Regions from separate parts of the Saccharothrix espanaensis DSM 44229 genome, predicted to be linked through region 2. Evidence: riboswitches for the same ligand, from Rfam matches in the RefSeq annotation. Region 2 holds a riboswitch; each other region holds the start of a gene.
The links. A riboswitch is a leader RNA that binds a small molecule or an ion and turns the genes downstream of it on or off. The one in region 2 is predicted to bind cobalamin.
Positions count from the first base shown of each region.

Region 1: it holds a riboswitch for cobalamin, as region 2 does, so the genes downstream of both, cobN (cobaltochelatase subunit CobN) here and BN6_RS15350 (CbtB domain-containing protein) in region 2, are expected to answer to the same signal.
Region 3: it holds a riboswitch for cobalamin, as region 2 does, so the genes downstream of both, BN6_RS23800 (ribonucleoside-diphosphate reductase subunit alpha) here and BN6_RS15350 (CbtB domain-containing protein) in region 2, are expected to answer to the same signal.

Region 1 is NC_019673.1:2,733,119-2,743,537, forward strand. Features, by position in the region: gene BN6_RS12530 (precorrin-8X methylmutase) at 1-212, opposite strand, end outside; gene BN6_RS12535 (hypothetical protein) at 209-1,315, opposite strand; cobalamin riboswitch at 1,323-1,456, shown strand; gene cobN (cobaltochelatase subunit CobN) at 1,493-5,110, shown strand; gene BN6_RS12545 (ABC transporter substrate-binding protein) at 5,432-6,700, shown strand; gene BN6_RS12550 (carbohydrate ABC transporter permease) at 6,709-7,641, shown strand; gene BN6_RS12555 (carbohydrate ABC transporter permease) at 7,638-8,441, shown strand; gene BN6_RS12560 (GH1 family beta-glucosidase) at 8,543-9,916, shown strand; gene BN6_RS12565 (LacI family DNA-binding transcriptional regulator) at 9,913-10,419, shown strand, end outside.
Region 2 is NC_019673.1:3,361,286-3,371,704, forward strand. Features, by position in the region: gene BN6_RS15340 (HAD family hydrolase) at 1-257, shown strand, start outside; gene BN6_RS15345 (CbtA family protein) at 408-1,163, opposite strand; gene BN6_RS15350 (CbtB domain-containing protein) at 1,172-1,357, opposite strand; cobalamin riboswitch at 1,389-1,564, opposite strand; gene BN6_RS15355 ((2Fe-2S)-binding protein) at 1,821-2,501, opposite strand; gene BN6_RS15360 (GNAT family N-acetyltransferase) at 2,785-3,966, opposite strand; gene BN6_RS48740 (GNAT family N-acetyltransferase) at 4,080-4,517, shown strand; partial or broken gene BN6_RS48745 (FAD-dependent monooxygenase) at 4,585-6,147, opposite strand; gene BN6_RS15375 (TetR/AcrR family transcriptional regulator) at 6,231-6,842, opposite strand; gene BN6_RS15380 (phosphoribosyl-ATP diphosphatase) at 6,945-7,208, shown strand; gene BN6_RS15385 (thioesterase family protein) at 7,352-8,128, opposite strand; gene BN6_RS15390 (RecB family exonuclease) at 8,125-8,994, opposite strand; gene BN6_RS15395 (site-2 protease family protein) at 9,236-10,366, shown strand; gene BN6_RS15400 (response regulator) at 10,341-10,419, opposite strand, start outside.
Region 3 is NC_019673.1:5,495,926-5,506,344, forward strand. Features, by position in the region: gene metE (5-methyltetrahydropteroyltriglutamate--homocysteine S-methyltransferase) at 1-1,450, opposite strand, end outside; cobalamin riboswitch at 1,569-1,778, opposite strand; cobalamin riboswitch at 2,051-2,268, shown strand; gene BN6_RS23800 (ribonucleoside-diphosphate reductase subunit alpha) at 2,385-5,249, shown strand; gene BN6_RS23805 (ribonucleotide-diphosphate reductase subunit beta) at 5,246-6,316, shown strand; gene BN6_RS23810 (LLM class flavin-dependent oxidoreductase) at 6,554-7,651, opposite strand; gene BN6_RS23815 (hypothetical protein) at 8,125-9,132, shown strand; gene BN6_RS23820 (DUF3592 domain-containing protein) at 9,277-9,705, opposite strand; gene BN6_RS23825 (cation transporter) at 9,765-10,419, opposite strand, start outside.

The DNA of each region.
Region 1 (10,419 bases), 630 kb from region 2:
GGCGCGCCGGCCAGCAACGCCTCCCGGGCGGCGGAGACGACCCCGGGGGAGTAGCCGATGTCGTCGACCAGGTCGACCATGCCGCACGCGTGGATCATCCGCACCGCGACCCGCGCGACGTCCGTCGGCAGGCCCGACAGGTCGGTCTCGGCGCGGATGGTGGCGAACGACCGCCGGTAGATCTCCGCGCCGTCCTTGATGTAGCTGGTCACCTGATCTCCTCGTACCCGTCGCCGGTCGCGACGAACTCCACCACGTCGCCCGCGGGCCGGCCGCACCGCCGGGCGCAGCCCGACCAGTGCACCTGGCCCCGGTGCGGGGTGCCGATCCAGCGGGCCGCGTCGGCGCGCACGTCGGTCAGCGACTTCGCGCAGCCCGGCCGGCCGGTGCACGCGGTCACCCCGCGCCACGGCGACGCGGGGTCGGTGAACAGCCCCGACGTGTCAGTGCCGGCGGGCACCACGACGCTGCGCCACGGCGTGATCCGGACCGGCGTGCCGGCCAGCAGCCGTGCGTCCAACCGGCCCAGCGGCACGCCCGCCACGAGGCGGTCCGCCGGGGGTGGGGAGGCTGAGGCCGGACCGGTGGAAGCTGGGCCGGTGGAAGCTGGGCCGGGTGCGACTGGGCCGGGTGAGGTTGGGCCGGGTGCGACCGGGATCACAGTCGCGGTAAGGGTTCTGGGGCTCGAAGTGGCCAGGGCGGGGGTGGTGGTGCTCAGGGAGGCGGTGATCTTCCGCACACCGTCGTCCACTTCGGACAAACGCCACGCGGTGTCGCGGATCGCCTGGAACTCCTCGGCGGCGGCGACCACGGCGGCGACCGGGTCGGTCACGCGCAGTCCCGAATCCTGGCCGGCCAGGAACAGCGCGTCACCCACCAGGCCGATGTCGCCGCCCAGGCCGCTGACCGCCTCACCGATCGTGACCAGGAAGCGTCCGGGCAGGTAGGCCAGTGCGGGGACCCGGCACAGCGCGGCGTCCACGGCGTCCACCAGGTCCTGGTTGTCCTCCAGCGGCGCGGCGATGATGTTGCGCATCCGCTCGTGGGTCGGCGAGGGCAGCAGGCCGGCCTCGCGCAGACGTGCGCCCAGCTCGTGCTCCGCACCCGGTGTCAGGCCCCTGATCTGCACGTTCGCCCGTGACGTGAGTTCGATCGTGCCGTCGCCCAGGTCCAGCGCGGCCTGCCGGACGACGTCGAACCGGTCGGCGGTCAGCGTGCCGCCGGGCACCCTGACCCGCGCCAGCCCGCCGTCCGCGGCCCGGTGCACGTCGACCGCGCCGGGGCAGGCGTCGGGGCGTTCACGGTCCTGGGGCATGGGCTGGATGCTAACCGCCCGTTAGGGTGACTTCCGAACGGCGAAGCAACAGGAGGAAGCCGGTGTGAATCCGGCGCGGTCCCGCCACTGTGACCGGGCGCGAGCCCGGGAGTCAGGAACTCCGCCCGCCGTCCCCTACGACCTGGGGCGAGGACCCCCGAGGGATGGAGCCCGCACGTGATCCTGCTGCTGTCGACCTCTGACACGGACCTGCTGTCCGCCCGTTCGAGCGGTGCGGACTACCGACTGGGCAACCCCGCCCGGCTGACCGCCGACGACCTGCCCGCCCTGCTGGAGGGCGTCGACCTGGTGGTGGTGCGCATCCTGGGCGGGCGGCGGATGTGGGAAGAGGGCCTGGACCGGCTGCTCGCCGGCCCCCGCCCGGTGGTGGTGCTGGGCGGTGAGCAGAACCCGGACGCGCCGCTGATGGAGCTGTCCACCGTGCCCGGCGGCGTCTGCGCCGAGGCGCACGCCTACCTGGCCCACGGCGGCCCGGTGAACCTCGCCGAGCTGCACAAGTTCCTGTCCGACACGGTCCTGCTGACCGGGTTCGGCTTCAACCCGCCCGAGGCGGCGCCGAACTGGGGCGTGCTGGAGCGGCCCGAGCCGGCGGGGTCGGTCGAGTCGGTTGGGCCTGTCGAGTCGGCTGAGTCGGTTGAGACGGGCCGTGCGAGGCCGGTGGTGGCGGTGTTGTACTACCGGGCGCACCACGTGGCCGGGAACACGGCGTTCGTGCACGCGCTGTGCGACGCGATCGAGGAAAAGGGCGGCCGGGCGCTGCCGGTGTACTGCGCGTCCTTGCGCACGGCGGAGCCGGCGTTGCTGGCGGAGCTGCGCAAGGCCGACGCGCTGGTCGTCACGGTGCTGGCGGCGGGCGGGACGAAGCCCGCGACCGCGTCGGCCGGTGGCGACGACGACGCGTGGGACGTGGGCGCGCTGGCCGAGCTGGACATCCCGATCCTGCAAGGGCTCTGCCTGACCAGCAGCCGTGCGGCGTGGGACGGGAACGACGACGGTCTGTCCCCTTTGGACACCGCGACCCAGGTGGCGATCCCCGAGTTCGACGGCCGGATCATCACCGTCCCGTTCTCCTTCAAGGAGATCGACGAGGACGGCCTGACCGTGTACGTGGCAGACCCGGAGCGGGCGCTGCGCGTGGCCGGGATCGCGGTGCGGCACGGGAGGCTGCGGCACATCCCGCCGGCCGACCGCAAGGTCGTGATCATGCTGTCGGCCTACCCGACCAAGCACTCGCGGATCGGCAACGCGGTCGGCCTGGACACCCCGGCCAGCGCGGTCCGGCTGCTGGCGGCGTTGCGGGACAACGGTTACGACATCGGCGACGAGCTGCCGGGCGTGGCCGAGCTGGACGGTGACGCGCTGATCCACGCGCTCATCGCGGCCGGCGGCCAGGACGTCGACTGGCTGACCGAGGAGCAGCTCCAGGGCAACCCGGTGCGGCTGCCCGCCGCGCGCTACCGCGAGTGGTACGCGACGCTGCCCGAGGACACCCGCGAGGACATGGAACGGCACTGGGGCCAAGCGCCCGGCGAGCTGTTCGTGGACCGGTCGAAGGACCGCGAGGGCGAGATCGTGCTGGCCGGCCTGCGATCGGGCAACGTGGTGGTGATGGTGCAGCCGCCGCGCGGGTTCGGCGAGAACCCGATCGCCATCTACCACGACCCGGACCTGCCGCCCAGCCACCACTACCTGGCCGCCTACCGGTGGCTGGAGGCCGAGTTCGGCGCGGACGCCGTGGTGCACGTCGGCAAGCACGGCAACCTGGAGTGGCTGCCCGGCAAGACGGTCGGCATGTCCGCCGGCTGCGGCCCGGACGCGGCGCTGGGCGACCTGCCGCTGATCTACCCGTTCCTGGTCAACGACCCGGGCGAGGGCACGCAGGCCAAGCGCCGCGCGCACGCCACCCTGGTCGACCACCTGGTGCCGCCGATGGCCCGCGCGGACAGCTACGGCGACATCGCGCGCCTGGAGCAGCTGCTCGACGAGCACGGCAACATCGCCGCGATGGACCCGGCCAAGCTGCCCGCGATCCGCGCGCAGATCTGGACCCTGATCCAGGCCGCGAAGCTGGACCACGACCTGGGCCTGGACGACCGGCCGCACGACGCCGAGTTCGACGAGCTGATCCTGCACGTGGACGGCTGGCTGTGCGAGATCAAGGACGTCCAGATCCGCGACGGCCTGCACGTCCTGGGCCAGGCCCCGACCGGTGACACCCGGGTCAACCTGGTGCTGTCGATCCTGCAGGCCAAGCAGATGTGGGCCGGCCAGGTGGCCGCGCTGCCCGGGTTGCGGGAAGCGTTGGGGCTCAAGGACACCACGCGCGCGTCGACGGACGCCGTGGAGGCGCGGGCGCGGGAACTCGTGCAGGCGATGGAAGACGCGGACTGGGACCCGGCGGTCGCGCGGACGCTGGACGAGTCCGAGGACGTGGTGCGGATCCTGGAGTTCGGTGCGCTGGAGGTCGTGCCGCGGCTGGCCCGCACGACCGACGAGATGACGCACGTGCTGCACGCGTTGAACGGCGGGTACGTGCCGGCCGGGCCGAGCGGATCCCCGTTGCGGGGCCTGGTGAACGTGCTGCCGACCGGCCGCAACTTCTACTCGGTGGACCCGAAGGCCGTGCCGTCGAAGCTGGCCTGGGAGACCGGGCAGGCGATGGCCGACTCGCTGCTGGAGCGCTACCGCGCGGACAACGGCGAGTGGCCCGCGTCGGTCGGGTTGTCGGTGTGGGGCACGTCGGCGATGCGCACCTCGGGTGACGACATCGCGGAAGTGCTGGCGCTGATGGGTGTCCGGCCGGTGTGGGACGACCAGTCGCGCCGGGTGACCGGACTGGAAGTCGTGCCGCTGGAGGAGTTGGACCGGCCGCGCATCGACGTCACGGTGCGGATCTCCGGCTTCTTCCGGGACGCCTTCCCGCACGTGGTGGCGTTGTTGGACGACGCGGTGCAGCTCGTGGCCGGGTTGGACGAGGCGGCGTCGGACAACTTCGTGCGGGCGCACGCGGAAGCGGAACTGGCCGAGCACGGGGACCGGCGGCGGGCGACGCTGCGGATCTTCGGATCGAAGCCGGGGGCGTACGGGGCCGGGCTGCTGCCGTTGATCGACAGCCGGAACTGGCGCGATGACGCGGACCTGGCCGAGGTCTACGCGGTGTGGGGCGGGTACGCGTACGGGCGCGAGCTGGACGGCGTCGAGGCGCGGATCGACATGGAGAGCGCGTACCGGCGGATCGCCGTGGCGGCGAAGAACATCGACACCCGCGAGCACGACATCGCGGACTCGGACGACTACTTCCAGTACCACGGCGGGATGATCGCGACGGTGCGGGCGTTGACGGGCAAGGCCCCGGCGGCGTACGTCGGCGACAGCACGCGGCCCGACGCGGTGCGGACGCGGACGTTGCACGAGGAGACGAACCGGATCTTCCGCGCCCGCGTGGTGAACCCGCGCTGGCTCGCGGCGATGCGCAAGCACGGGTACAAGGGCGCGTTCGAGCTGGCGGCGACGGTCGACTACCTGTTCGGCTACGACGCGACGACGGGTGTGGTCGCGGACTGGATGTACGAGCAGTTGGCGGCGAGCTACGTGCTGGACCCGGAGAACCAGAAGTTCCTCACCGAGTCGAACCCCTGGGCGTTGCACGGGATCTCAGAGCGGCTGCTGGAGGCGGCGGACCGCGGTCTGTGGGAGCACCCGGAGGCGGAGACCCTGGAAGCGTTGCGGGCGGTGTACCTCCAGACGGAAGGTGATCTGGAGGACGGGCGTTAGCGCTGCGAGCGTTGGCGCTGTGGGTGTGAGCGTTGCGGGTGTGGGCCTTGTAGGTGGTTCGGGGCGTTGGTGGTGAGCGGTGTGGTGGTAGAGGCGCGGTAGACGCGGTAGATGACGAGGTAGAGCGAGAGCTAGGCTGTTCGCGGCACGGCCCCGGTGGATCTTTTCGCCGGGGCTGTGGTTGTTTGCGGGTGTTTTCGAGCTTTCGTCTTCTTGTGTGGTTGGTGTGGCGGACTTCTTGACAGGAGAGCGTGGCGCGCACCACACTTCGGCGGGCCTGGGAGCGCTCCCAGAATGCCGCCGATCATGTGAGGAGTCCTCGTGCGTCAACGTCGAGCAGTCCTGGCCGCGACCCTGGCCGGAGCCGCAGCGCTCGCGGCGTGCGGTACGGGCGGTGGCGGCTCGGGCGGTCGGACGGAGCTGACCGTCGCGACGTTCAACGAGTTCGGCTACGAGGGGCTGTTCGAGGAGTACGAGGCCGCGCACCCGAACATCGAGATCACCCACCGCAAGACCGGTCAGGCCGCGCCGCACCACCAGAACCTGATCACCAAGCTCGCCACCGGATCGGGGGCGGCGGACGTGGAGGCGGTCGAGGAGGGCTTCCTCAGCCAGGTCATGGCGAAGTCGGGGAAGTTCCACGACCTTCGGGAGATCGGGCCGGGCGACGTCGCCACCGACCGGTGGCTGAAGTGGAAGGTCGACGCCGTCACGACGAAGGAGGGCAAGCTGATCGGCTACGGCACCGACATCGGGCCGCTGGCGATGTGCTACCGGACGGATCTCCTGGGTGCGGCGGGTCTGCCCACCGATCCCGAGGGCGTGCGGCAGATGTTCGCCACCTGGGACTCGTACTTCGCGGCGGGAGACCGTTACGTGGCGGCGGTCGGCAAGCCGTGGTTCGACGCGGCGGCGCAGATCTTCAACCCCATGCACAACCAGGCGGAGACGGGCTTCTTCGACCGGGACGACAAGCTCGCCATCGAGTCGAACGACGACCGGAAGATCTGGGACCAGGTCACCGGCGCGGTGGCGCGCGGGCAGTCCGCGAGGCTCGTGGCGTGGAGCAAGGAGTGGCAGGACGGGTTCAGGCAGTCGGCCTTCGCCACCAAGACGTGCCCGTCGTGGATGCTGGGCGTGATCGAGGGCAACGCCGGGCCCGAGCACGCGGGCAAGTGGGCGGTGACGGCGGCGTTCCCGGGCGGCGGCGGCAACTGGGGCGGCTCGTACCTGACCGTGCCTCGGCAGTCCGAGCACGCCGAGGAAGCGGCGGCGCTGGCGGCCTGGTTGACCGCGCCGGAGCAGCAGATCAAGGCGTTCGTGGCCAAGGGGACGTTCCCGAGCCAGTCGGCGGCCCTGGCCTCACCCCGGTTGCTGGAGAAGACCAGTGAGTACTTCGGCGGGCAGAAGGTCGGCGCGCTGTTCGCGGAGCAGGCGTCGAAGGTCGCCGCGGCGCAGTACAAGGGGCCGCAGGACGGGGAGATCCAGGACAACGTGATCGCGCCGGCGCTCCAGGCGGTGGAGCAGGGCAAGTCCGCTGAAGAAGGGTGGGCGCAGGCGGTCGAAGGTGCCAAGAAGGCTGCGAAGTGACGTCTGGAGTGGTGCGGGGGCGTGGTGGTGGGGAGAGGCGTGCGGGGAGGCGTGGGGAGAGGGAGTTCGCGCCGTACTTGTTTGTGGCGCCGTATTTTCTGCTTTTTGGGTTGGTCGGGCTGTTTCCGTTGGTGTACACGGCCTATGTCTCGCTGTTCGACTGGGAGTTGGGCGCGGACTCGACGCCGTTCGTGGGGCTGGGCAACTACGCGGCCCTGGTGGGAGACGAGAGGTTCTGGAACGCGCTGCTCAACACGGTGAGCATCTTCGTGTTGTCGAGCGGTCCGCAGGTGGTGGTGGCGGTGGGGGTCGCTGCTTTGTTGAACACCGCGTTGCGCGGGCGCACGGCGTGGCGGATGGGGGTGCTGCTGCCGTACGTGGCCTCGCTGGTGGCGTTGACGATCATCTTCGCGGACCTGTTCGGGCCGAAGTACGGGATGGTCAACGACGTTCTGGAGTTGTTCGGGCTGTCGCGGATCGACTGGCAGGCATCGAGGTGGTGGAGCCACGTCGCGATCGCGGCGATGGTGGACTGGCGGTGGACCGGGTACAACGCGCTGATCCTGCTGGCCGCGATGCAGGCGATCCCAGGTGACGTCTACGAGGCCGCGGTGGTCGACGGGGCGGGGAGGTGGCGGCAGTTCGTGTCGATCACGTTGCCGATGCTGCGGCCCACGCTGATCTTCGTGGTCGTCACGTCGACGATCGGCGGGTTGCAGGTCTTCACCGAGCCGAAGCTGTTCGCGCCGGCGGGGAGCAGCAACGGCGGCGCGACGGGGCAGTACCAGACGGTGGTGCTGTACCTGTACCAGACGGCGTTCGAGAGTTTCGACCTCGGGTACGCGGCGGCGTTGGCCTGGGTGTTGTTCTTGGTGGTGGTCGTGGTCGCCGGGGTGAACTTCTTGGTGACGCGGCGGCTGGCCGGGACGGGGGAGTCGTGAGTCGGCGTCCCGGGTTTGTGGTGTACGGGTTGTTGGGCGCGTTCGTCCTGGGGTCCGCGTTCCCGTTCTACTGGTCGTTCGTGGTCGCCGGCAACGAAGACGGGGACACACCGCTGGTGCCGGGCGGGAGGTTCCTCGCCAACGCGAGCCGGGTGCTCGACACCATCCCGTTCTGGAAAGCTCTGGGCAACAGCATGATCGTGTCCGGCACGGTGACCGTGTCGGTGGTCCTGCTGTCCACGCTGGCGGGGTTCGCGTTCGCCAAGCTGCGGTTCCGGGGGCGCGGGCCGTTGATGGTGTTCGTGGTGGCGAGCCTGGCGGTGCCGACCCAGCTCGGGATCATCCCGCTGTACCTGGCGATGGCGGAATTCGGGTGGGCGGGGACGCTGGGCGCGGTGATCGTGCCGAACCTGGTGACCGCGTTCGGGGTGTTCTGGATGCGGCAGTACATCGTGGACGCGGTGCCGGACGAACTGGTCGACGCCGCGCGGATGGACGGGTGCAACCTGCTGAGGGTCTTCTGGCACGTGTGCGTGCCGGCGGTGCGGCCCGCGGCGGCGATGCTCGGGGTGTTCACGTTCATGATGTCGTGGAACGACTTCCTCTGGCCGCTGGTCGTGCTGGACGCGGACGAACCGACCGTCCAGGTGGCGTTGGAGAAGCTCCAGAGCGGTTACTACGTCGACAACTCGCTGGTGCTGGCCGGGACCACGTTGGCCACCGTGCCGGTGCTGGTCGTGTTTCTCGTACTTGGGCGGCAGATCGTCGCCGGGATCATGCAGGGTGCTGTGAAGGGGTAGCTGTGGATTCGCTTGCGGTGGGGTCGTCGGGTGCTGGTGTCGCGGGTGCGGGTGCGGGTGCGGGTGCTGGTGCTGGTGCTGGTGTGGGCGAGGGTGGGGGTGTGGAGTTTCCGAAGGGTTTTCTGTGGGGGGCGGCGACAGCCGCGTTCCAGGTGGAAGGCGCGACAGCGGTGGACGGGCGGACGAAGTCCATCTGGGACGAGTTCTGCGAGGTGCCGGGAGCGGTGGTGGGCGGGCACACCGGGGAGCCGGCGGCGGACCACTACCGGCGGGTGGACGAAGACGTCCGGCTGATGGCGGGCCTGGGGTTGCAGGCATACCGGTTCTCGGTGGCGTGGCCCCGGGTGCGGCCGGACGGGGGTCGGGTGAACCAGGCCGGGCTGGACTTCTACTCGCGGCTGGTGGACCGGCTGTTGGAGGCCGGCATCCAGCCGTGGCCGACGCTGTACCACTGGGACCTGCCGCAAGCACTGGAAGAGCGGGGCGGCTGGGCCGGGCGGGCGACGTCGTACCGGTTCGCGGACTTCGCGGAGTCCGTGGCGGGAGCGTTGGGTGACCGGGTGGAGAACTGGACCACGGTCAACGAACCCTGGTGCTCGGCGTTCCTGGGGTACGCGGCCGGGGTGCACGCACCGGGGCGGCGGGAGCCGGAGGCGGCGGTCGCGGCGGTGCACCACCTGTTGCTGGGGCACGGCTTGGCGACGGAGGTGATCCGCGGAACGTCGGCGGGGGCGAAGGTCGGGATCACGCTGAACCTGTACCCGATCATCGCGGCGGACCCGGAGAGCCCGGCGGACGTGGACGCGGTGCGCCGGCTCGACGGGTTGCAGAACCGGATCTTCCTGGAGCCGTTGCTCCTCGGGCGGTACCCGGAGGACGTGGTGGCGGACCTGGAACCGCACGGGTTCGCGGGCCACCTCCAGGACGGTGACCTGGAGATCGTCTCGGCGCCGCTCGGCCAGCTCGGCGTGAACTACTACGCGGAGCACTTCGTGAGCGGGGCGGCGGGACCGGCCGTCCCGGGGTCGCCATGGGTCGGCGCGGAGCACGTGACGTTCCCCAGCCGGGGGCTGCCGCGCACGGACATGGGTTGGGAGGTCGAGCCGGCCGGCTTGACGAAAGTCCTGGTGCGGGTGAATCGTGACTACCCCTCGATTCCGCTGTACGTCACGGAAAACGGCGCTGCCTACCGGGACGTGGTGGCGGCGGACGGCGAGGTGTACGACCCGGAGCGGTTGCGGTACTTGGAATCGCACCTGCGGGCGGCGCACGCGGCCATCGAAGCGGGCGTCGACCTGCGCGGGTACTTCGCCTGGTCGCTGATGGACAACTTCGAGTGGGCCGAGGGATACGCGAAGAGGTTCGGGATCGTGCATGTCGACTACGACACCCAAGTGCGGACTCCTAAGATGAGTGCCATGTGGTACTCCCAGGTTGCCCGGGGCAACGCGCTAGCCGCGGTGGCCGCCTCGTGACGGACGCCGTTGACCAGCCCAGGCCACGCCGCGCGACAACGCGCCTCGAAGAGGTGGCCCGCGCCGCCGGGGTGTCCAAGTCGACAGTGTCCCGGGTGATCAACGGTGAGCCTTACGTCAGCACAAAGGCGCGTGAGGCGGTCAGCCAGGCGATCTCGCGCCTCGGCTACTCGCCGAACCAAGCGGCCCGGACGTTGGCGGGCAACCGGGCCAACTGCATCGCGCTGGTGGTGTCCGAGCAGGGCAGCCGGGTGCTCGCCGACCCGTTCTTCGCCGGTGTGCTGCGCGGGGTCCACGCGGAACTGGCCGGGCGGCGGGTGCAGCTCGTGCTGATGATGAGCAAAGAGGGCGACGAGCAGGACCTGGTCAACTACCTGTGCGGCGGGCACGTCGACGGCGTCCTGGTGATCAGCCTGCACGGCCAGGACCCGCTGCCGAGGGTGCTCGCCGACGCGGGCCTGCCGACGGTCGTCGGCGGGCGGCCGTTGGGCGCGGCGGGAGTG
Region 2 (10,419 bases):
TGTGCGGCGACGAGGTCGAAGGCCGCAACAAGCCCCTCCCGGACCCGTACCTGAAAGCCGCCGCCCTGCTCGGGGTGGACGCCGCGGCGTGCATCGCGGTCGAGGACTCGCCGACCGGCGTGACCTCGGCGGTGGCGGCGGGGTGCACGGTGCTGGTGGTGCCGTGCGACGTGCCGGTACCGCCGGGCGAGCGCCGGATCTTTCGCGACTCCCTGGTCGGCGTAGACCTGCCCACCCTCACCGCCCTGCGCACCTGACCTCCGCAGCCGCGCACCTGACCGCTGCGGCCGCACACCGTCCCGCAACCGCAGCACCGCAGGCCGCAGCCTTGAACGCCACCGTCCCCCGCGGTGTGGACCGCGGAGGACGGTGGCGGGCGCTGCGCGGCACTCGGCGTCGAACGTCGCTCAGACGGCGACGGCCTTCACCTTGGTGGTGCTGTCGCGGCGCACAGCCGGGTCGACCAGCAGGCCGAACACGACACCGAGGCCCAGCCACAGGGTGGCCGTCTCGGCGAGTGACGCCAGGCGGAACTCCCACAGCACGGTGCTCGGCATGTCCGCCGGCACCGCGTCCGGCGGAGCGGGGAAGGCCAGCAGGAGCACCGCGAACGCGACGACCACGGCCAGCGCGACGACGGTGGACCGGACCGGCCCGCTCAGGTGCTCCAGCCGGGACGCCAGGAAACTCGCCCCGAACACCACCAGCAGCCCGGCCGCGATGAGCCCGAGGTAGAGCACCGTCCGGTAGTCCACCGTCTCCGGGTCGCCCACCGCCGGCGGGTTGGCCGGGTACTTGACGGCCGGCAGCAGCGCCGCCGCCCCGAACACCGCCGCCGCGAGCGTCACGCTCCGGCCGAACGGCCGCCGGCCGGTGAACCAGCGGCGCGACCCGGCGTAGGCGGTGGCGAACAGCGCGCCGACCGCCAGCCCGACGATCACCGCGGCGAGCACGCCGCCCACCACCTGGGTGCCCCGGCCGAACATCTCGCCGTGGTCGTGCCCACCGGGCTCGACCGGTTCGGCGGCGGCGCGGGCCTCTTCGACGGCCAGCGCGGCCCGGATCGGCGCCTCGACCACGACCAGGCCGACCAGGCCCGCGAGCAGGCCGGCGATGCCACCGGCACCGACGCCCCGCAGCAGGAGGTTCTTGTAGGTGTCCACGGCCGGCCCTAGTGGCACGGGACGCCGAGCGCGTGCCGCCCGTCGTGGAAGAACTCGTGCAGCGACTCGGCGGCGTGACCGAGCGCGACGCCGTTCTCCTGCAGGACCAGCCAGGTGATCAGCAGCGCGACGAGTGCGACGGCGTAGGCCCACTTGGGGATGGGGATGGACAGGGAGTGCGCGGGGCTCGTCAAGACGGCCTCCTCCATACCTCGTGGAAGGTCAACAACAACTCGCGCCGCAGCCGGTCTCCTGACTCCCGGATCGACACCGTCCCCGCGTCTTCCCAGTCGCACCGCGCGACCAGTGACGTTCTCGGCGGGTTGGCTCCCCGGTCACAGTGGCGAGGACCGCGCCGGATTCCCACCGGCTTCCCGTCCACTGCGGCTGTGGAACCGTAAATGTGCGCCGCGTCCGGGCACAACCGACCAGACGAGTTGTCGTCCACCTCACCTGCACCACACACGATCAAGCGCCGCTTTTGTCCTGATCCCGTCCTTGATCGACCCGATGCCGCAGGTAACCGCACCGGCTGGCCGAGCGGTTCAGTCCCAACGACGGACGCTTTTCATAACGCCGCCAGCTTTTCGTCACGTCCGGTCCCGCGCCTTTCGAGCTGGTCGCCCTCTCGGCACGCGCCGTGGCCGCCGCTGGGGCTCACTGCTGCGGGAGCGGGCAGTCGCCGCAGGTCCCGCCGCCGTCGAGGCGGTAGTAGAGGCAGCAACTGCGCCGCCGGAACGCCACCTCGCCGGGGAACGGGATGAAGTCGCCGGACCCCCGCAGCGGCGGCTCGTCCAGCAGTCGCTCGCCCAGCGCCACGCACTGCTCGGCGGACGCCGTGCCGCTGAGGCTCACCGTCCGCAACGCCCCGGCGATGGACGACGCCGCGTTACCCCACAACAGCCCCCGCGCCACCGGCACCACGTCCCGGATCGCCGCCACCACCGGCTCCAACGACGCGGAGATCGACACCCCGGCGACCGGTTCGCCAATCCGCACCCGCATCCCGTCCGGCCCGTAGTGCCACCACACGTTCGCCGGCCGGATGTCCGGCGCGACCCCGCCCACGGCGTGCGCGGCGACCGTCGGGGACAGCAGCCGAGCGGTGTACCCGAGGAAGAACAAGGACGCGGAAACCCGAGCCTCCCCAGTCCGGTACCGCTCACCGATGGCCCGCAACGCGCCCGACAGCACCGCCCCATCCGCGAGATCGTCCCCAGACCGCCAACCGCCGCCGTCCGCGTCGGAAGCGGGACGTCCCACGTCCAAGGCGAAGAACGGGCTCAAGCCGCGGATCTGTCGCAGCGTCGACAGCACTGGGGTGTAGTAGTCGGACACGTGGCCAGTCTGCCCGCCACCGTCCGGTCAGTGCCCCCGCCGCGCGCCGTCGCTCCGCACCCAGCCGCGCGGCTCGGCTCGGCGGGATGGCAGGAGTCGGCGGAGGTGCCTTTGCAGTGGGAGGTGGTGGGCTTGATTGCCGCGACTCCTGCGGATGGCGCGAGCGGATGTGATCGGGTCGCCTGGGCGCTGACGGCCGGCGATACCGGTCACCGACGTGCGGTGACGCCCGCCGGAGGCGCTGCTGGTGGCGGAGGTGTGGGGTGGGTGTCGGGGTGGTTGGTTACGGGATGTAGAAGGTCAGCAGGTCGGCCCGGACCGGCGGGAACAGGACGTGCATCAGGTCGGCGTTCGGTCCTGGGTAGACGTCGGGGAACCTGGCGGTCAGACCGCCCAGGCCGTGCGGGCCGAACAGCAGGGACTCCAGCAAGTCCGGCGCCACCCCGGCCCCGCCCGCCGCGCCCGGTGCCTGCATCACACCGCCCGCGACGACCGGGCCCACCTCGCCGGCCTTGAACGGCAGCCGGACGTGCGAACGGTAGAACGACACCACGGCCTCGCCGGCCTCGTCGGCGAACGACGAGGCGGCCAGCCGCCGGCCGAGCACCGGACGCAGGTGGTCCAGCAGCGCCACCGGGTCGGCGATCCGCACGTAGTACGAGGCCGCGTCCTCCGGCGTCGGCCCCAGGAGCGGTTCGAGCGCCGCACCCGCGACCGTGCCCGGCCGTTCGTTCGCCACCGTCGCCGCAGTGTGCGCGACCAGCGCGTGCACCGCAGGCGCGTCCATGGCCGCCACCTCGCACAAGTGCACGCCCTCGTCCGGCGGCGTCGAGCGTCCGGTGCCCACCGGCACCCCGTCCCGTTCCACCAGCCACTGGGTGCTGCCGCCACGCGCGACCAGCCAACGCCACAGCCCCGCCGAGTGCGGCATCCGAAGGTCGGCCCGCCGCTGCTCGGCGTCCTGCAACGCCGCCATCGCCGGGATGTCGTCGAACGTCGCCTCGCGCACCGTGTCCGTGCTCGCCGGCGGCGTGCCCACGACGTCCCGCGTCGGCGAGATCGGGACGGCGTAGGTGTAGCCGAACCGCCGGTAGAAGTACGGGATGCCCAGCATCACGTTCACCAGTTGCCCGCGCGCCGCCGACCGCTCGTGCGCCCACCGCATCAGCTCCCGGACCAGGCCGCGCCCCTCGTAGTCCCGGTGGGTGGCGACCAGTTCCACCTGGCCGGCCGGGACCTCCAGACCGTCCAGGACCAGCGTCTCGTCCAGCAACGTGGCCGTCGACACGACCCGGTCACCGTCCACGACGACCGCGCACGTCTCCCACCCGGCGTCCGGGTCCGAGACGACCAGGCGGTGGTCGACGGCGTCCTCCGGCTCGCCCCGTTCGCTCAGCAGCGCGCCGATCTGGTCGAGGTCTCGCGGCTCCGCGGTGCGCAGCACCAAGCCGTCGGGCAAGGTCACCCGAGCAGTGTCGGGTCTTCTCCTCTCGTCGTGCCACCGGATTTCCCCGATGGCGAGCCTTCCTCGGTGGAACGGAGTTGGCGGCCCACCTTCGGGTGACGCACAATCCGGCCATGTCCTGGCTGCCGTCCGACTTCGCCCACCCCACCCGTGTCGAGCTGGGCGCGGGCCACCACCTGAGGCCGATCCAAGAGTCCGATGTGGACTTGGACTACCCCGCCGTCATGGGCTCGCGGGAACGCCTGTGGTCGATCTTCGGCGAGAAGTGGAACTGGCCGCCCACGACCATGACCTATGAAGAGGACCGCGCCGACCTCGCCCGCCACGCGCGGGAAGCCGAGGCGCACGAGTCGTTCAACTACGCCCTGTTCGACAACGCCGAGACCGCGCTGCTCGGGTGCGTCTACATCGATCCCGCCGAGGACGCCCTCATCTCGTGGTGGGTGGTGGACGAGTACGCGGGCACCGATCTGGAACGCGCCCTGGACGCCTTCGTGCCCGAGTGGATCGCCCGCGACTGGCCGTTCGCCAGCCCTCAGTTCGGGCTCTGATCGATCGACTGGACTGATCCGGGCCGGCGGGCGGTTCATGGGGTGGGGTGGGGGTCGGGGTGCCGAACCATCGGTGTAGTGCGTGGGCCAGGTCGTCCGGGGCGGTGCCCGCCCAGGCCACGTAGCCGTCCGGCCTGACCAGGACCGCGTCGGCGGGTGGGACCGGGGTCGTTGTGGTGTGGATGTCGACGCGGTCGACCCAGGGCTGGGCGGTGGCGCGCAGTGCCGCGTTGTCGGCGAAGTCCAGCAGGAGCGGACGGCCGGAGCGCGACAGGTGGGCGAAGATCCGGCCGTGGGGGAGGGGGAGGTCGGGCATCCACCGGCCGATGAGCGGGTGGGCTGCGGTGCCCAGGTCGTAGACCGTGTCCGCGCCGGACATCAGGTCGGAGATGCGGCGCACCGCGCTCTGGTCCTGGAGGAGTTCGGTGAGGACTTCGCGCAGGGCGGTGATGTTCGGGCCCTCGGAGAGCAGCGCCGTCTGGGCCCGGCTGTGGGTGATCACGCGGAGGCCCACCGGGCGGCGCTCGGACTCGTAGGTGTCCAGCAGGTCGGGCGGTGCCCAGCCGTCGAGGTCGGCGGCCGGTTTCCAGCCCAGGTTCAGGGCGTCTTGCAGACCCAGGTTCAGGCCGGGGCCGCCGACGCCGGACTGGACGTGCGCGGCGTCGCCGACCAGGAAGACCCGGCCCTTCCGGTAGCGGTCGGCCAGCCGGGAGTTGGTGCCCTCCGCCCGGCGGTCGAGCGCCGAGGGGCGGCCGTCGTCGGGTTCGCTCATCGGCAGGTCGACGCCCAGGACGCGGTGTGCGGCCTCGCGGAGTTCGGACAGCGGCATCTCGTCGGTGTCGGTCAGGCCGGACTGCCCCCACTCGATCAGGGTGACGCGGTAGACGCCCGGTTGGAACATGCCGAACGCGAAGACGCCGTGTTCGGTCCGGTGGAACGTGCCCGGCCACAGCACGCCCATGCCCGGGACCTCCAACCGGCCCGTCCGGTGGTCGGCGATCGGTTCGTGGAGCACCACCGAGCCCGTGCGGTGCGTGAAGCCCTCGTCGGTGACGCCGGGGAAGCCGATGCCGGCCCGTTTGCGGACCACGCTGTGGCCGCCGTCGGCACCGACGACGTAACGCGTGGTGAGGCGGTACGGCCCGTCCGGGCCGGCGGCGTCGACCGTCACGTGGCCGTCCCGCTGGGTCAGGTCTGTCACCTGGTGACCGCGCCTGATCTCCACACCCGCTTGGTGCTCCAGCAGTTCTTCCAGCCGGTGTTGTGGCACGGGCAGGGCGAACAGGGCGTTGTCGTCCAGTGTGGACAGATCCAGCGGGAGGGCACCGAACTGGAAGAACGGGGCCGGTCTCGGCGGTCCTGGGCTGCCGGTGACGGCCTCGTGCAGCCCCCGGTAGTCCAGGGCCTGCACCACGCGGCCCACCAGACCGTTGGCCTTCGGAGCCGTGGCGCGTTCGGGCAGGGCGTCGAGCACGGTGGGGCGCAGGCCGGCCAGCCGCAGTTCGTTGGCGAGCATCAGGCCGTTCGGGCCCGCGCCCACGATGAGGACCCCGGTGTCGACCGAGCCGGTGTCGGCGGTGGAGGTGGAGGTGGCAGCGGTGGGGGCAGCGGTGGTGGTGGTGAGTGGCATGGGGGGCTCCTTGGGGTGTGGCTGAATAAGCCCCACGTCGGGCGGGGCTGGGTCGGTGGGTTCGAGGTGGGCCGGTGGCGGAGTCAGCCGGCCTGGGGGTCTGGCAGGCCGGCTGCCACCTGGGTCAGGGCGTCGTGGACGAGCGGACCGAGGAGGATTGGCGGGTCGGCGGTCAGCCAGCGGTCGGTCGCCACTTCGATGGCCGCGCCGACCGACGCCGCCACCAGGCGGGGGTAGAGGTCGACCGCCACGTTCGTCCGGGTGCGCTCGGCGATCGCCTCGGCCAGCTCGCGCTCGATCACCGAGCTGGCCCGCAGGAACTCGCCGATCAGCGCCGGTTCGCTGGTCATGAGGCGGACCCCGGCTGTCCACTCGGGGTCCGGCAGGCGGTCGTTCGGCGCGTACTGCGCCAGCGCCGCCTCCAGGATCGACTCCCACACCGTCTCGCCCGGGGGGCGGCGGCGGACGTGGTCCGCGAGTTGCCGGCCCCGGTCGAGGTGGCGGGAGGTGATCGCCTCGGCCTTGCTGGAGAAGTAGTTGTTGAAGGTGCGCGAGGAGACCCCCGCCGACGCGGCGATGTCTTCCACCAGGACGTTCTCCAGGCCGCGCTCGACCGCCAGCCGGAGCGCCGCCCAGCTCAGTGCCTGGCGGGTCTCCAGCTTTTTGCGCTCACGCAAGCCCAGTCGTTCGTCCATGTGATCAAGGTAGGGGAAAAGTGCGGGGCCCGCAAGATTTCGGGATACGCACTTTCGGGGTGGTTTTCGGCGGCCGGCCCGGGGATGCGAGGATCAGCCCCCGTGAAGACCTTCGACGAGCTGTTCGCCGAGCTGAGCGAGCGCGCCCGCACCCGCCCCGAGGGGTCCGCCACGGCCGCGGCGCTGGCAGACGGTGTCCACGCGCAGGGCAAGAAGGTGCTGGAGGAGGCGGGCGAGGTCTGGATCGCCGCGGAGCACGAGTCCGACGAGCGGCTGGCCGAAGAGGTCTCCCAGCTGCTCTACCGCGTGCAGGTGCTGATGCTCGGTCGCGGCCTCACCCTGGAAGACGTCTACAAGCACCTGTGACCGGTGGCCGGGGTGCTCAGCGGGACCCTGCGCGCGCCGGCGACGCTCCCGCTGCGCAACCCGATCATCCTCGCGTCGCTGCTCGGCGTGCGCGCAGGCCCGCAGTGCTCAGCTGTCCAGGGACGCCGTCCTGCTCCAGCAGCTCACCGCTCCCGGACGAACAGCGACTGCGCGGTGCGACCCACCGGCCCCTGCTCGTCGTGCAGGACACTGCCCGCCACGCCGACACCTGACGGGCCCACCACCGTCTCCGCGTCCAGCGCGAACCACTCCCCGACCGGCTCGCGGTGCAGGTGCACCGACAGGTCGGTGTTGATCGCGTACCAATTCGAGATGTCGAGCCTGCTGGACACGCCGCTCGCCGAGTCGGCCACGGTGAACAACCGCTGCAACGCTGTCGGCTGCTCGCCGGCCACCACCGCGACCCGGGGCCGCGCCCAGACCGCCGCGTCGCCGGGCGTGAAGATGCCGCCGGACACCGAGCGCCACTCCATCGCGGCCAGGTAGCCGCACCGCCAGTCGTCCGGGATCGCCATCGGCACACAGCCCTGCGGCGGCACCAGCGACCCGCCCTCGCCGGACGCCACCGCCGACGTGTCGCCGCCGACGATCCGCCACGCCCGCGCCCGCACCACCGCACGCCCCTCGTGCGACAGCGCGGCGGACAGCAGCTCCACCGAACGGCCGGGGCGCTCCAGCTCCGCCGTCACCTCCAGCTCGGCCACCGGGACCGGCCCGAGCACCTCGAACGTCACCCGGGACAGCACCGTCCCCGGCCGCGCCGCGACCCGCTCCAAGGCCCGCACCAGCAGCGCGGACGGCGGGCCCAGGTGCTGGCCGGTGCTGCTCCACGGCCCGGCGGTGTGCTCGGTGGAGGCGAACCGGTGCCCGTCGAGCTGCTCGTAGAACGACGTCATCAGTCCGCCCTGTCCAGTGCCGTCTCCTGCCCCGCGTCCGGCTCCGGCCAGCCCGGGTAGGGCGGCGGTGTGCCCTCGAACGCCGGGCAGAGCGCCTTGTGGTCGCAGTAGTCGCACAGCCTGCTCGGGTTGGGTCGGAAGTCGCCGGACTTCGCCGCGCGCAGGATCGCGTCCCAGATGGCCTCCAGGGTCCGCTCGAACCGGCTGAGCTCGGCCTCGTCCGGGGTGTAGGCCAGCGCCTGCCGGTCGGCCAGGTACATCAGCCGCAGCTGCCGGGGCACCGCGCCGCGCAGCCGCCACAGCACCAGCGCGTAGAACTTCATCTGGAACAGCGCCTTCGCCTCGCCGACCTCGCGCGGCGCGGCCCCGGTCTTGTAGTCGACCACCCGGATCTCGCCGGTCGGCGCCACGTCCACGCGGTCGACGTAGCCGCGCAGCAGCACGCCGGAGGGCAGCTCCCACTCGACCAGCAGCTCGCGGGCGTCGGCGTCGAAGCGGCGCGGGTCCTCCAGGGTGAAGTAGCCGTCCAGCAGGCCGGCCGCGGAGGCCAGCCAGTCGGCCTGCTCCTCCTCCTGCCCGCCGGCGAACAGGTCGGCGAACTCCGGGCGCTCGGCGCGGACCCGCTCCCACGCGGGTCCGACCAGTTCGCGGGCGCGCTCGGGCCGGCGCTCGGCGGCGGGCAGGCCGAACAGGTCCTCCAGGACGGCGTGCACGACGGTGCCGCGGACCTGCGCCCTGGTCGGCTTCTCGGGCAGGCGGTCGACCGCGCGGAAGCGGTACAGCAGCGGGCACTGCTTGAAGTCGCCCGCACGGGAGGGCGACAGGGCGGGCCTGCGTACGGGGCGCTCGGTGATCGTGGGCACTGCCATGGTCAGAACGATAGGGCAGACCCCCGACAAGATCGGGATCAGCGGGCAGCGCGGTGCGCCCGCCTGGTCACGTGCTCGCCGCAGCGGGGAACGGGCAGGGCGTTTGTCGTGGTAGGCCGGGCAACCAGGGCCGCCGGCAGAAGTCCCGTCTCCGCCACCGGAAGGTGCCGGGCGGGGGTCGGAACTGGGTGTGATCGGGCGTGTCACAGCGTCAACACACCTGAGCACCTACTCTTTCGCCGTGGTGACCAAGGTGAGCTGGCGGCGGCAGGTCGGTCGGGACGGTGGGCTGCCGCTGTTCCGGGCGGCCGGGATCCCGGTGCTGCTCGCGCCCTCCTGGTGGCTCGGCTCGGCGGCGATCGTGGTGCTCTACGCGCCGCTGGTGGGGCGGATCGCGCCCGGCATCAGCGGGCTCGCGGGGGTGCTGCTCGCGGCCACGTTCGCGGTGTTCCTCGGGCTGTCCGTGCTCGCCCACGAACTCGGGCACAGCCTGGTCGCGCTGCGGCTGGGGCTGCCGGTGCGGCGGCTGCGGCTGTTCCTGCTCGGCGGGGTGTCCGAGGTGATGCGCACGCCGACCAGGCCCGGTCACGAGGGGATGATCGCGGCGGCCGGGCCGGTCGTGTCGATCGTGCTGGCCGGGGTGTTCGCGCTGGGCGCGATGGCGATCCCGCAGCCCGACGCGGTGTGGCTGTTGATCGCGCAGACCGCGTTCGCCAACGCCGCCGTCGCGGTGTTCAACCTGCTGCCCGGCCTGCCGCTGGACGGCGGGCGGATCCTGCGGGCCGGCGTGTGGGCGGTCACCGGGCGCCGCGCGACCGGCACGAAGGCCGCCGTGGCCGGTGGCGGGGTGGTGGCCGCGGCGCTGGTCGTGTGGGCGGTCTGGGGCCTGATGGCGGGCACCGAGGACCGCTGGATCCGGTTCGGGGTCTGCCTGGTCACCGCGTGGTTCGTGGTGGCCGGGGCGCGCGGCGAACTCGCCGCCGAGCGCAAGCGCACCTGGCCGGAGGGGCTCACCCTGGGCGAACTGGTCCGGCCGGTGCTCCAACTGCCCGCCGAGAGCCCGGTGTCCGGGGCGCTGACCGCCTCCGCCGGGCGCGGGGTCGTGCTGGTCCGCGCGGACGGCGTCGCGGCCGGGCTGCTCGACCGCGAGCTGGCCCAGCGCCTCGCGGCCACCTCGCCGCACGCGCCCGCCGAGCAGGCCGCCGTCCCGATCCGGCCGGAGACCGTGCTGCTGGAGAACGAGACCGGCGACGAGGTCGTGGAACGCGTGCAGGGCACCGCCGCGTGGGAGTACCTGGTGGTCGACCTGGAAGGACGGCCCGCGGGCGTGCTGCGCCGCGAGGACCTCAAAGCCGCCCTGGATCGTCGCTGAGCAGACCGGCGTCCTGCGCGAGGATCGCCGCCTGCACCCGCGACCGCAGGTCC
Region 3 (10,419 bases), 2.1 Mb from region 2:
CGAAGTACTGCACCATGTCGTTGCGCTCGGGCTCGCCGTGCACCAGGACGTCCAGCCCGATGTCCTCCTGCAACGCGATCACGCGGCCGATCTCGGCGCGCATCCGCTCGTCGTACTCGCCCCGCGACAGCCCGCCCGACCGCAGGCCGGCACGGGCCGTGCGGATCTCGGTCGTCTGCGGGAACGAGCCGATGGTGGTCGTCGGCAACGCGGGCAGGGCGAGGCGGGCGTCCTGCGCGGCGGCCCGTTCGGCGTAGGGCGCGCGGTCGCGGTGGTGCGGCCCGAGTCCGGCGAGCCGGGACCGGATCGCGTCGTCACGGCGGGGCGCGGCGATCGGTTCGTCGAGCGCGTCCGCCCACGCGCCGTCCACGCCGTCGCGCAGCGCCTGGCCGAGCAGGACGACCTCGCGCACCTTCTGCCGCGCGAACGCCAACCGCCCGCGCACTCCCGGTTCCAGCGCCGTCTCGGCGTCCAGGTCGTAGGGCACGTGCAGCAGCGTCGAGGACGTCGAGAGCACGACCTCCTCGGCCGTTCCGAGCAGTGACGCGGCGGTGGCCAGCGCCTGCCGCAGGTCGGTGCGCCACACGTTGCGGCCGTCGACCACGCCGGCGACCAGCGTCTTGTCCCGCAGCGCGGGCACGCTCGCGATGCCGTCCACCGGGCCCGCGACGAGATCGACGCCGATCGCTTCGACGGCGGTGCCGGCCAGCACTTCCAGCGCCGGGCCAAGAGACCCGTAGTAGCCGGTGACCAGCAGCTTCGGCCGCGAGTGCAGGTCTGCCAGGCGGGTATAGGCACGGCCGAGCGCGGCCAGTTCGTCCTCCGAGCGGTCGGCGGCGAACGCCGGCTCGTCGAGCTGCACCCACGGCGCACCTTCGGCCGCCAGCGCCACCAGCAGCTCGACGTAGACGTCCACCAAGTCATCCAACCGGGCCAACGGGTTCGTTCCTTTGGCCAGCAACAGGAACGTCACCGGCCCGAGGACCACCGGCCGGGTCGTGATCCCGAGCGCGCGGGCCTCGCGGTACTCCGCGAGCGGCTTGTCACCGGCCAGTCGGAACTCCGTCCCGGGGTCGATCTCGGGCACCAGGTAGTGGTAGTTGGTGTCGAACCACTTGGTCAGTTCCAACGGCGGCAGGTCGTCGGTGCCCCGGGCCGCCGCGAAGTAGCTGTCCAGCTCCGACTCGCGCCGGTAGCGCGCCGGGACCGCGCCCACCAGGAACGCGGTGTCCAGGACGTGGTCGTAGAACGAGAAGGTGTTGGACGGCACCGAGTCCAGCCCGGCGTCGCGCAGCTCCGCCCAGCCGGCCGCGCGCAGTTCGGCGGCCGTGGCGAGCAGGGCGTCCTGGTCGGTGCGCCCGACCCAGTAGCGCTCGACGGCCCGCTTGAGTTCCCGACGTGGACCGATCCGGGGGTAGCCCAGGACGGTGGCACCGATTCCGCTGGTCACTGGCTCTCTCCTCGCGAGCGTGCGTGAACGCCGGAGGATTCCCGGGGACGCTTCGCGGGCGGCACGAGCCGCGTCCGCCGCAGCCCTCCCGAGAGGCCACCGGACACCGCGGGCCCGGTGGGCGCGCGGACCGGTGGCAGGTCTTCGGACTCACGGGCGCACAGCACGCTCCTACCGGCCGTCGCTTCCCACGCTCACGCGCAGTGCTTCATTGACGGCTTTCGTTCCCGTTCACCGCTGCGGGGCAGTCCCGGACTCACACCGGGTTCCCTCTTGCCTCGCTCCGGCCGACCATCGCCCGGAGCGAACCACCAGTGGGATCGAGAGTAACGCACCCCTGGACGGTCTCCCATGATCCGGGAAAAGTCACTCCACCGCCGCAGTCGGCAGCGTTCCCCGGGGTGCCGGTGATCTCGGCGGGCTCCTCCGCCGTGAAGTCACGTTACCGACGAGTGATCAGTCCATTGTGGATGGTGCTGCCGCGGTCCGGCACGCGTCTCCACGCCACCCTTGCCACGCCGGCCGGCGATCAGGGTCACCCGAGGTTCGGTCCGCGACACGCCCATGTGGGGCCGTGTTGCGGACCGATCTACAACATGTAGTGTTCCGCCCGTCGATGGTTCCGACGCCCTCTTCGAGGGCCGAGGAGGCAAGAGGGAACCCGGTGCGAATCCGGGACTGCCCCGCAGCGGTGAGCGGAAACAACCGCCGTCACGAAGCACTGGGAGCACGCGCTCCTGGGAAGCGACGGCCAGTAGGTCCGGCTGGAAGGCCGGGTGTCCGCGAGTCCGAAGACCTGCCAGCGATGCGCGCGCCGGCCGGCGCGCGCGTGTCCGGGGCCTCGTGGGCGGGCCGACACGGATGACGCGCCGTCGTGCGCGCGCTGTGTGGTCGCCGCGTGCTCCGGGCCGTTGAGGCTCGCGAGGAGAGGGCTTTGTCGACCACAACCACGGCCACCGGGGTCAGCCAGGTGCGGGTGATCCGACGCGACGGCAGCGTTTCGGCGTTCGACCCAGGCAAGATCCAGGTGGCCTTGACCAAGGCGTTCCTGGCCGTCGAGGGCGAGGTCGCGGCAGCGGCGTCGCACCTGCACCCGCTCGTGGCGGAGTTGACCTCGCAGGCGGAGGGCGCGCTGCTCAAGCACGCCCGCCCCGACACCGCACTGCACATCGAGCAGATCCAGGACCAGGTGGAACTCGTGCTGATGCGCGGCGGTCATCACAAGGTCGCCCGCGCGTACGTGCTGTACCGCGACGAGCACGCGAAGGCACGCGAACTCGCCCCCGTCGCGGTCGAGTTCCGGATGAAGGACGCCGAGGGCGCGCTGGTCCCGGTGGACTGGGAGCGGATCGCGGTCGTCGTCGGCGAGGCGTGCGCGGGGCTGTCCGACGTGCCGGCCGAGCCGGTGCTCACCGAGGTCCGGCGGGCGCTCTACGACGGCATCACGGTCGACGAACTGGCCGTCGCGCTGGTCATGTCGGCGCGGACGCTGGTCGAGACCGAGCCGAACTACTCCTTCGTCGCCGCCCGCCTGCTGCTCGACCAGCTCCGCCGCGAGGTGCTGACCAGGGTCGCGGGCCGACCGGTCGAGGCCACCGCCGAGCAGCTGTCCTATGTGGACTACTTCCCCGAGTACGTGCGGCTGGGCGTCGCGCTGGACCGGCTCGACCCCGCGTTGGAGTCGTTCGACGTGGCCCGGATCGCGGCGGCGATCCGCCCCGAGCGCGACGCCATGTTCGACTTCCTGGGCATGCAGACCCTGTACGACCGCTACTTCCTGCACGACCACGGCGTCCGGTACGAGTTGCCGCAGGCGTTCTTCATGCGGGTCGCGATGGGGCTGGCGCTGCGCGAGGACGACCGCGAGGCGCGGGCGATCGAGTTCTACGAACTGCTGTCGGCCTTCGACTTCATGTGCTCAACCCCCACGCTGTTCAACTCCGGCACCACCCGCGCCCAGCTCTCGTCGTGCTTCCTGACCACGGTGGACGACGACCTGAAGAGCATCTTCCAGAGCTACCAGAACAACGCACTGCTGGCGAAGTTCTCCGGCGGGCTCGGCAACGACTGGACCCCGGTGCGCGGCATGGGCGCGCACATCAAGGGCACCAACGGCCAGTCGCAGGGCGTCGTGCCGTTCCTCAAGATCGCCAACGACACGGCGGTCGCGGTGAACCAGGGCGGCAAGCGCAAGGGCGCGGCGTGCGCGTACCTGGAGACGTGGCACATCGACGTCGAGGAGTTCCTCGACCTGCGCAAGAACACCGGCGACGACCGGCGGCGCACGCACGACATGAACACCGCGAACTGGGTGCCCGACGAGTTCCTGCGCCGGGTCGAGGCGGACGCCGAGTGGACCCTGTTCTCCCCGGACGAAACGCCGGACCTGCACGACGCGTACGGCTTGGACTTCACCGCCCGCTACCGCGGCTACGAGGAAGCCGCCGACCGCGGCGAGATCCGCGTGTTCAAGCGCGTCCGCGCGACGGACCTGTGGCGGCGCATGCTGACCATGCTGTTCGAGACCGGCCACCCGTGGATCACGTTCAAGGACCCGTGCAACCTGCGGTCGCCGCAGCAGCACACCGGCGTCGTGCACTCGTCCAACCTGTGCACCGAGATCACCCTCAACACCAGCGCCGACGAGGTCGCGGTGTGCAACCTCGGCTCGGTCAACCTGGCCAACCACGTCACGGCCCACGGCCTCGACGCCGAGCGGCTGGCGCACACGGTCCACACGGCCGTGCGCATGCTCGACAACGTCATCGACATCAACTACTACACGATCCCCGAGGCGAGCCGGTCCAACCTGCGGCACCGGCCGATCGGGCTGGGCCTGATGGGCTTCAGCGACGCCCTGTTCACCCTGCGGCTGGTGCCCGGTTCACCGGAGGCCGTGGAGTTCGCCGACCGCAGCATGGAGCACATCGGCTACCACGCGCTGTCGGCGTCGGCCGACCTGGCCCGCGAGCGCGGCAGCTACGAGTCGTTCGACGGTTCGCTGTGGAGCCGCGGCGTCCTGCCGATCGACTCCATCGCGCTGCTCGCCGAAGCCCGCGGCGGCGTGCTCGCCATGGACACATCGTCCACTTTGGACTGGGAGACCCTGCGCGCCAAGGTGCGCGGCGGGATGCGCAACTCCAACACGATGGCCATCGCGCCGACCGCGACGATCTCGAACATCTGCGGCGTCGGCCAGTCCATCGAGCCGCTGTTCCGCAACCTGTACGTGAAGTCGAACATGTCCGGCGACTTCACCGTCCTCAACCGCTTCCTGGTCGCCGACCTCAAGGCGCTGGACCTGTGGGACGAGGCGATGGTGTCGGACCTGAAGTACTTCGACGGCTCGGTCGCGCCGATCGACCGGGTGCCCGACGACCTCAAGGCCCTCTACGCCACCGCGTTCGAGGTCTCGTCCGAGTGGCTGATCGAGGCCGCGTCGCGCCGGCAGAAGTGGATCGACCAGGCGCAGTCGCTCAACCTGTACATCGCCGCGCCCAACGGCCGCAAGCTGGACAACCTCTACCGGCTGGCCTGGCACAGCGGCCTCAAGACCACCTACTACCTGCGGTCCACCGCGGCGACCAGCGTGGAGAAGTCGACCTTGCGCGGCACCGACGGCAAGCTCAACGCCGTCCGTCCGGGCGCGGCACCCGCCGCCTCCCCCGTGCCGACCCCCGTAGCGTCGCCGTCGCCGGCCGCCGTCCCCTCGGCCGTTCCGCCGCCGGTCCCGGCCGCGACACCGGACGACGCGCTCGTCTGCTCCGTCACCGACCCCGACTGCGAGGCCTGCCAGTGACCACCGACCTCCCCTACACCTCGGGTCTCGGCTCCATCGAGCGCGGCGCGGGCCGCGTGCAGGTGGACGACAAGTCGATGATCAACGCGCGCGCGGACGTCAACCAGCTCCTGCCGCTGAAGTACCACTGGGCGTGGGAGAAGTACCTCGCCGGCTGCGCCAACCACTGGATGCCGACCGAGGTGTCCATGCAGGCCGACATCGCCCTGTGGCGCTCGCCCACCGGCCTCACCGACGACGAGCGGCACACGATCAAGCGCAACCTCGGGTTCTTCGCCACCTCGGAGTCGTTGGTGGCCAACAACATCGTGCTCGCGGTGTACCGCCACCTGACCAACCCCGAGTGCCGCCAGTACCTGCTGCGCCAGGCGTTCGAGGAGGCCGTGCACACCCACACGTTCCAGTACGTCTGCGAGTCGCTCGGCTTGGACGAGGGCGAGCTGTTCAACATGTACCGCGAGGTCCCGTCGATCACCGACAAGGCCGCGTGGGCGTTGAACTACACGCAGCACCTCGAAGACCCGGGGTTCCGCACCGGCACGCCCGAGACCGACCAGGCGTTCCTCCGCGACCTCGTGGCGTTCTACGTGGTGTTCGAGGGCATGTGGTTCTACACCGGCTTCGCCCAGATCCTGTCGTTCGGGCGGCGCAACAAGATGATCGGCATCGCCGAGCAGTACCAGTACATCCTGCGCGACGAGTCGATCCACCTGAACTTCGGCATCGACTCGATCAACCAGATCAAGATCGAGAACCCGCACCTGTGGAGCGATGCCTTCCAGGCCGAGGTCCGCACCATGCTGGGCGAGGCGTGTGAGCTGGAGATCGCCTACGGCCGCGACACCATGCCCAACGGTCTGCTCGGCCTCAACGCCGACCAGTGCGAGCAGTACATGCACTTCATCACCAACCGCCGCTGCGCGCAGCTCGGCCTGGCCCCGGTCTTCGGCCCGGCGGACAACCCGTTCCCGTGGATGTCCGAGGCCATCGACCTGAAGAAGGAGAAGAACTTCTTCGAGACCCGGGTGACCGAGTACGCCTCCGGCGCGTCGCTCGACTGGGACTGACCACGTCCCGGGGCCGGGGTCTGTTCCCGGCCCCGGCTCCCTTCTCCCGGCCAGGAAAGGCGACCACCGGTGCGCTGCCGGTTCACCACCGTCCAGGAAACCGTCTTGGCCGTGGTCAAGCGTCCTCCGGGCGACCGACGCGCGCCCTTGGCTGGAGCGGTCACGGCGCTCGTGGGACGCGCTGGCGCCGCCACAGTTCCGAGCGCACGGGCACGGCCGCGTCACCCGTGCACGGAGTCATGCAGGCGTGCGGAGGCCCTGGGCGTGCAGGCGGGGCAGGACTTCCTGGGCGAAGTAGTCCAGTTCGCCCAGGTAGTCGACGAAGCTCACGGTGATGCCGGCGAACCCGGAGCGGTGGAAGCGGCCGATCTGGTCGGCGATGTCGTCGGGGCTGCCGATCAGGGGGCAGGTCCCGTGGCCGGACGCGAAGCGGGCGCGGAAGGTGGCGAGCATCTCCGGTGTGAAGGATCTCGCGTGCAGTCCCTGGAGTGTCATGAGGTTGTCGACGGCGTCCCAGTCGGCGTGGTCGTGGGCGTAGTGGTGCAGGTAGTCCTCTGCTTCACGGCGGGTTGGGCGGCAGACGACGTGCGTAGGGGTGAACACGCCGACGGTGCGGTTGTGGTGCCTGCGCGCGCGGTCTCGCAGACGCTCTACCACCGGTTGTCCATCCTCGGGGCCGGAGACGATGGTGAACGCGATGTCGGCGTTGCGCGTGGCGTAGGCGAGGCCCTGCTCGGATGATCCCGCGTTGATCACGGGGAGGGGGCCGTCGTACGGTCCGGGCAGCCCTTCGGCGTTGTGGAGGTGGAAGAAACGGCCGTCGTGGTCGAAGGGGTCCGATCGGGTCCAGACCGCCCGCACGACGTCCCACCACTCCTGGGCCAGGGCGTAGCGGTCGTCGTGGCTGTCGGGCAGGACCGACCCGAACGCCTCGTACTCGGGCTTGTTCCATCCCGCCACGATGTTGATGCCGGCCCGGCCGCGGCCGATCTGGTCGAGCGTGGCGAGTTGCTTGGCCACGGCGAGCGGGTGGTGGAAGGCGGTGTGGACGGTCGAGAACACGACCAGGCGGCTGGTGTGCGCGAGGAGACCGGCGGCCGAGGTCGTCGGGTCGAGGACCTCGTCGTGGAAGTTGCCGCGCCCGCCGTACCCCTTCCAGCGGGCGGCGGGGAGCAGGAAGTCGATGCCGACCTCGTCGGCCCGCCTCGCCAGCCGCAGGTTGTCCTCCCAACCGCCGGACCACCGTTCGGGGACCGTGGTCGCGGCCAGTCCCGACGAGCAGTTCGCCCCGAACAACCCCACCTTGAACCCCTTGCCGTCCGTGATCGTCTTCATCCGGCCGCGCCCTCCGTCGTGGTGTCCTGCGCTTCGTCTACTCCCCCGGCCATGGCGTGCCTACGCCGATCCGGGCCGCCGCGGCGACTTCACCCCTTCGCGCCGACCGGTCGCCCTGCCCATGGTCGACCCGTTCGAACGGGCTCGTCGGCGCGTCGCCCGAAGGCGTTGCCGAAGCCATCGCACTCCACCGGGAGGTCGCCGACGACGTGCCGTTCGGCCGCGCTGCGCTGGAAGCCGACAGCGACTGCACCGGACGCGCCGCACCGCACGCCGCGCGCACCAGCCCGCCACGCCCGACCAGCCGTGCCTTCTCGCGGCATCCGGCGCACCGACACCTGTTCGGCGGCGTGCGCTGCCCGGCTCGGTCCCGTGCCGGCTGCCCGGTACGGACCAGCGGGCGCCACCCTTCCCGCACCGGCCGGCCGCTGCCACCCTCTTGCCGCCGGAACTCCGCGAGGGAAGGGGAAGCCTTGTCCATCCGAGGGAACAGGATCGCCGCAGCGGCTGCGGGGGTGGCGCTCGCGCTGGCGGTGTCACCCGTCGCGTCCGCCACGACCGCTGCGGCCTGCACGTGGCAGAAGACCACGTGGGAACTGCCGACCGGGGCCGAGGCGGGCAGCGTCACCGGCTACGACGGGAGCCGGTACGCGGTCGGCGTCACCGGGCGCAAGGGCCAGTTCGGGACCATCGGCTCGCCGCGCGGCACCGTGTGGGACAGCGGCCGGGTCGTCCTGCGCATCACCGGGGACGTCCCACACCTGCGGGACGTCAACAGCTCCGGCCTGGTGGTCGGCGACACCGTCGACGACAACGGGTTCAGGGCCATCACCGTCACCCGCGACGGCAGCGTGACCACCCTGCCCGGCAACCCGACGTGGAGCGGCTACACGGCCTCGCTGATCAACAACCGGGGCGACGTCGTCGGCGCGGCCACCACGACCGCGGGCCGGCGCGTCGTGGTGTGGCCGGCGAGCGCGCCCGGCACGTACCGCGAACTGCCCACGCCGACCGTGTCGAGCCTGTTCCTGACCGACGTGGACGAGCAGGGCCGGATCATCGCCCAGACCGATTCCGGTTCCGGCGGCGGTTTCGTGTGGGACACCGACGGCCAGTACCGGGTGGTCGCCGCGACGGGCGCGGGCGGCTGGGGCACACCGTGGGCGATCCGCGACGGCCGGGTGGTCGGCAGCGTCGACTCCACCTCGGCCTACGCCGCCGCGGAGTGGAACGCGCGGGGCGCGCTGACCCGGGTGATCCGCGACGGCGCGCTCGTCGCGCGGGCGATCGGCGGCGCGGGCACCGTGGCGGGCATCCGGTTCGTCGGCTCGACCCAGCGGCCGGTGCTGTGGCGCAGCGGCGTGGTCTCCGACGCGCTCACGTCGGTGGCGGCGGGGTTCTCGGTGCGCGGCGTCAGCAACGACGAGCGCACGCTGGTGGGCACGGAGAACCGCGTCCCCAGCCACTACAGCTGTTCCTGACCACCACCGGTCGGATCGGTCGCGTCGACCGATCCGACCGGGCTGCCGGCGCAGCCCACCGGTCCGGCAGCCGGTGGACGCGACGACACGAGTGGTCGAGCAACGCGTCCGAGGTCGAGCAGCACGTGGGCGCCCGAGACCACCTCAGGTCGAGCGACGGCGTCCGGACTGGCGTGCGAGACGCCAGGTGAGCATCGGAATCGCCACGGCGGCCGCGGTCGTGATGCCGAGCATCACGAAGGTGACCGTCCGGTCGTTCGTCGCCCGCACGTCGTCGACGTCCGACGACGGGTCCGCCGGGTCGTAGACGATCTCGATCTGCTCGTCCAGAGCGGGTTCCGGCCCCGACACGCGTTGGCCGATCAGCGAACGGAACTGCCTGCCGTCCGGCGTGCGGAACTCCACCTCGTCCCGCCGGACCGTGTCCACCACCCGCGCCGAAGCCCGCTGCCCCCGTTCGGACAACGCGATGTCGTTGCTCCACATCGTGTACGTCCCGTACGCGAACCCCGCCACCACCACCGCGCCCATCAACCCGAACAACCAGGCCGGCGGCCGTTTCGTGGACACCATGATCCCCATGGGACCGGCATTCCACGCCGCCGGGCCCGCCAAACCCCGGCCGGGTCGGTTCAGCAGCAGTGGTCGCCGCGCCAGGCTTCGCGGCCTTCCTTCACGGCCACCGCGGCGATGACCAGGGCCACGACCGGATCCGCCCAGGACCAGCCGAACAGGGAGTTGAGCACGAGGCCGAGCAGCAGGACGCCGGACAGGTAGGTGCACAGCAGCGTCTGCTTGGAGTCGGCGACGGCGCTGGCCGAACCCAGTTCCCGTCCGGCGCGGCGTTGGGCGGTCGACAGGAACGGCATGACCAGCAGCGACACGGCGGCCAGCACGATGCCGACGGTCGAGTGGTCGGCGGTTTCCGCGCCCAGCAGGGAACGTGCGGACTCGACCGTGACGTACCCGGCCAAGGCGAAGAACGAGACGGCGATGACTTTCAGCGCGGTCCGCTCGCGCGCTTCGGGGTCGGCGCCGGAGAACTGCCACGCGACCGCCAGCGCGGAGGCGACCTCGATCACCGAGTCCAGGCCGAAGCCGACCAGGGCGGTGGAGGAGGCGATCGTGCCGGCGGTGATCGCCACGACCGCTTCGACCACGTTGTAGGTGATCGTGGCGGCGACCAGGAGGCGGACTCGGCGGGTCAGCGCCGCCCGCCGTCGCGGGTCGGCCGTGCCGCGTGGAGCCTGGGTGCGGCAACCGTCGGCGCACTGCCCGGTGTTCGCG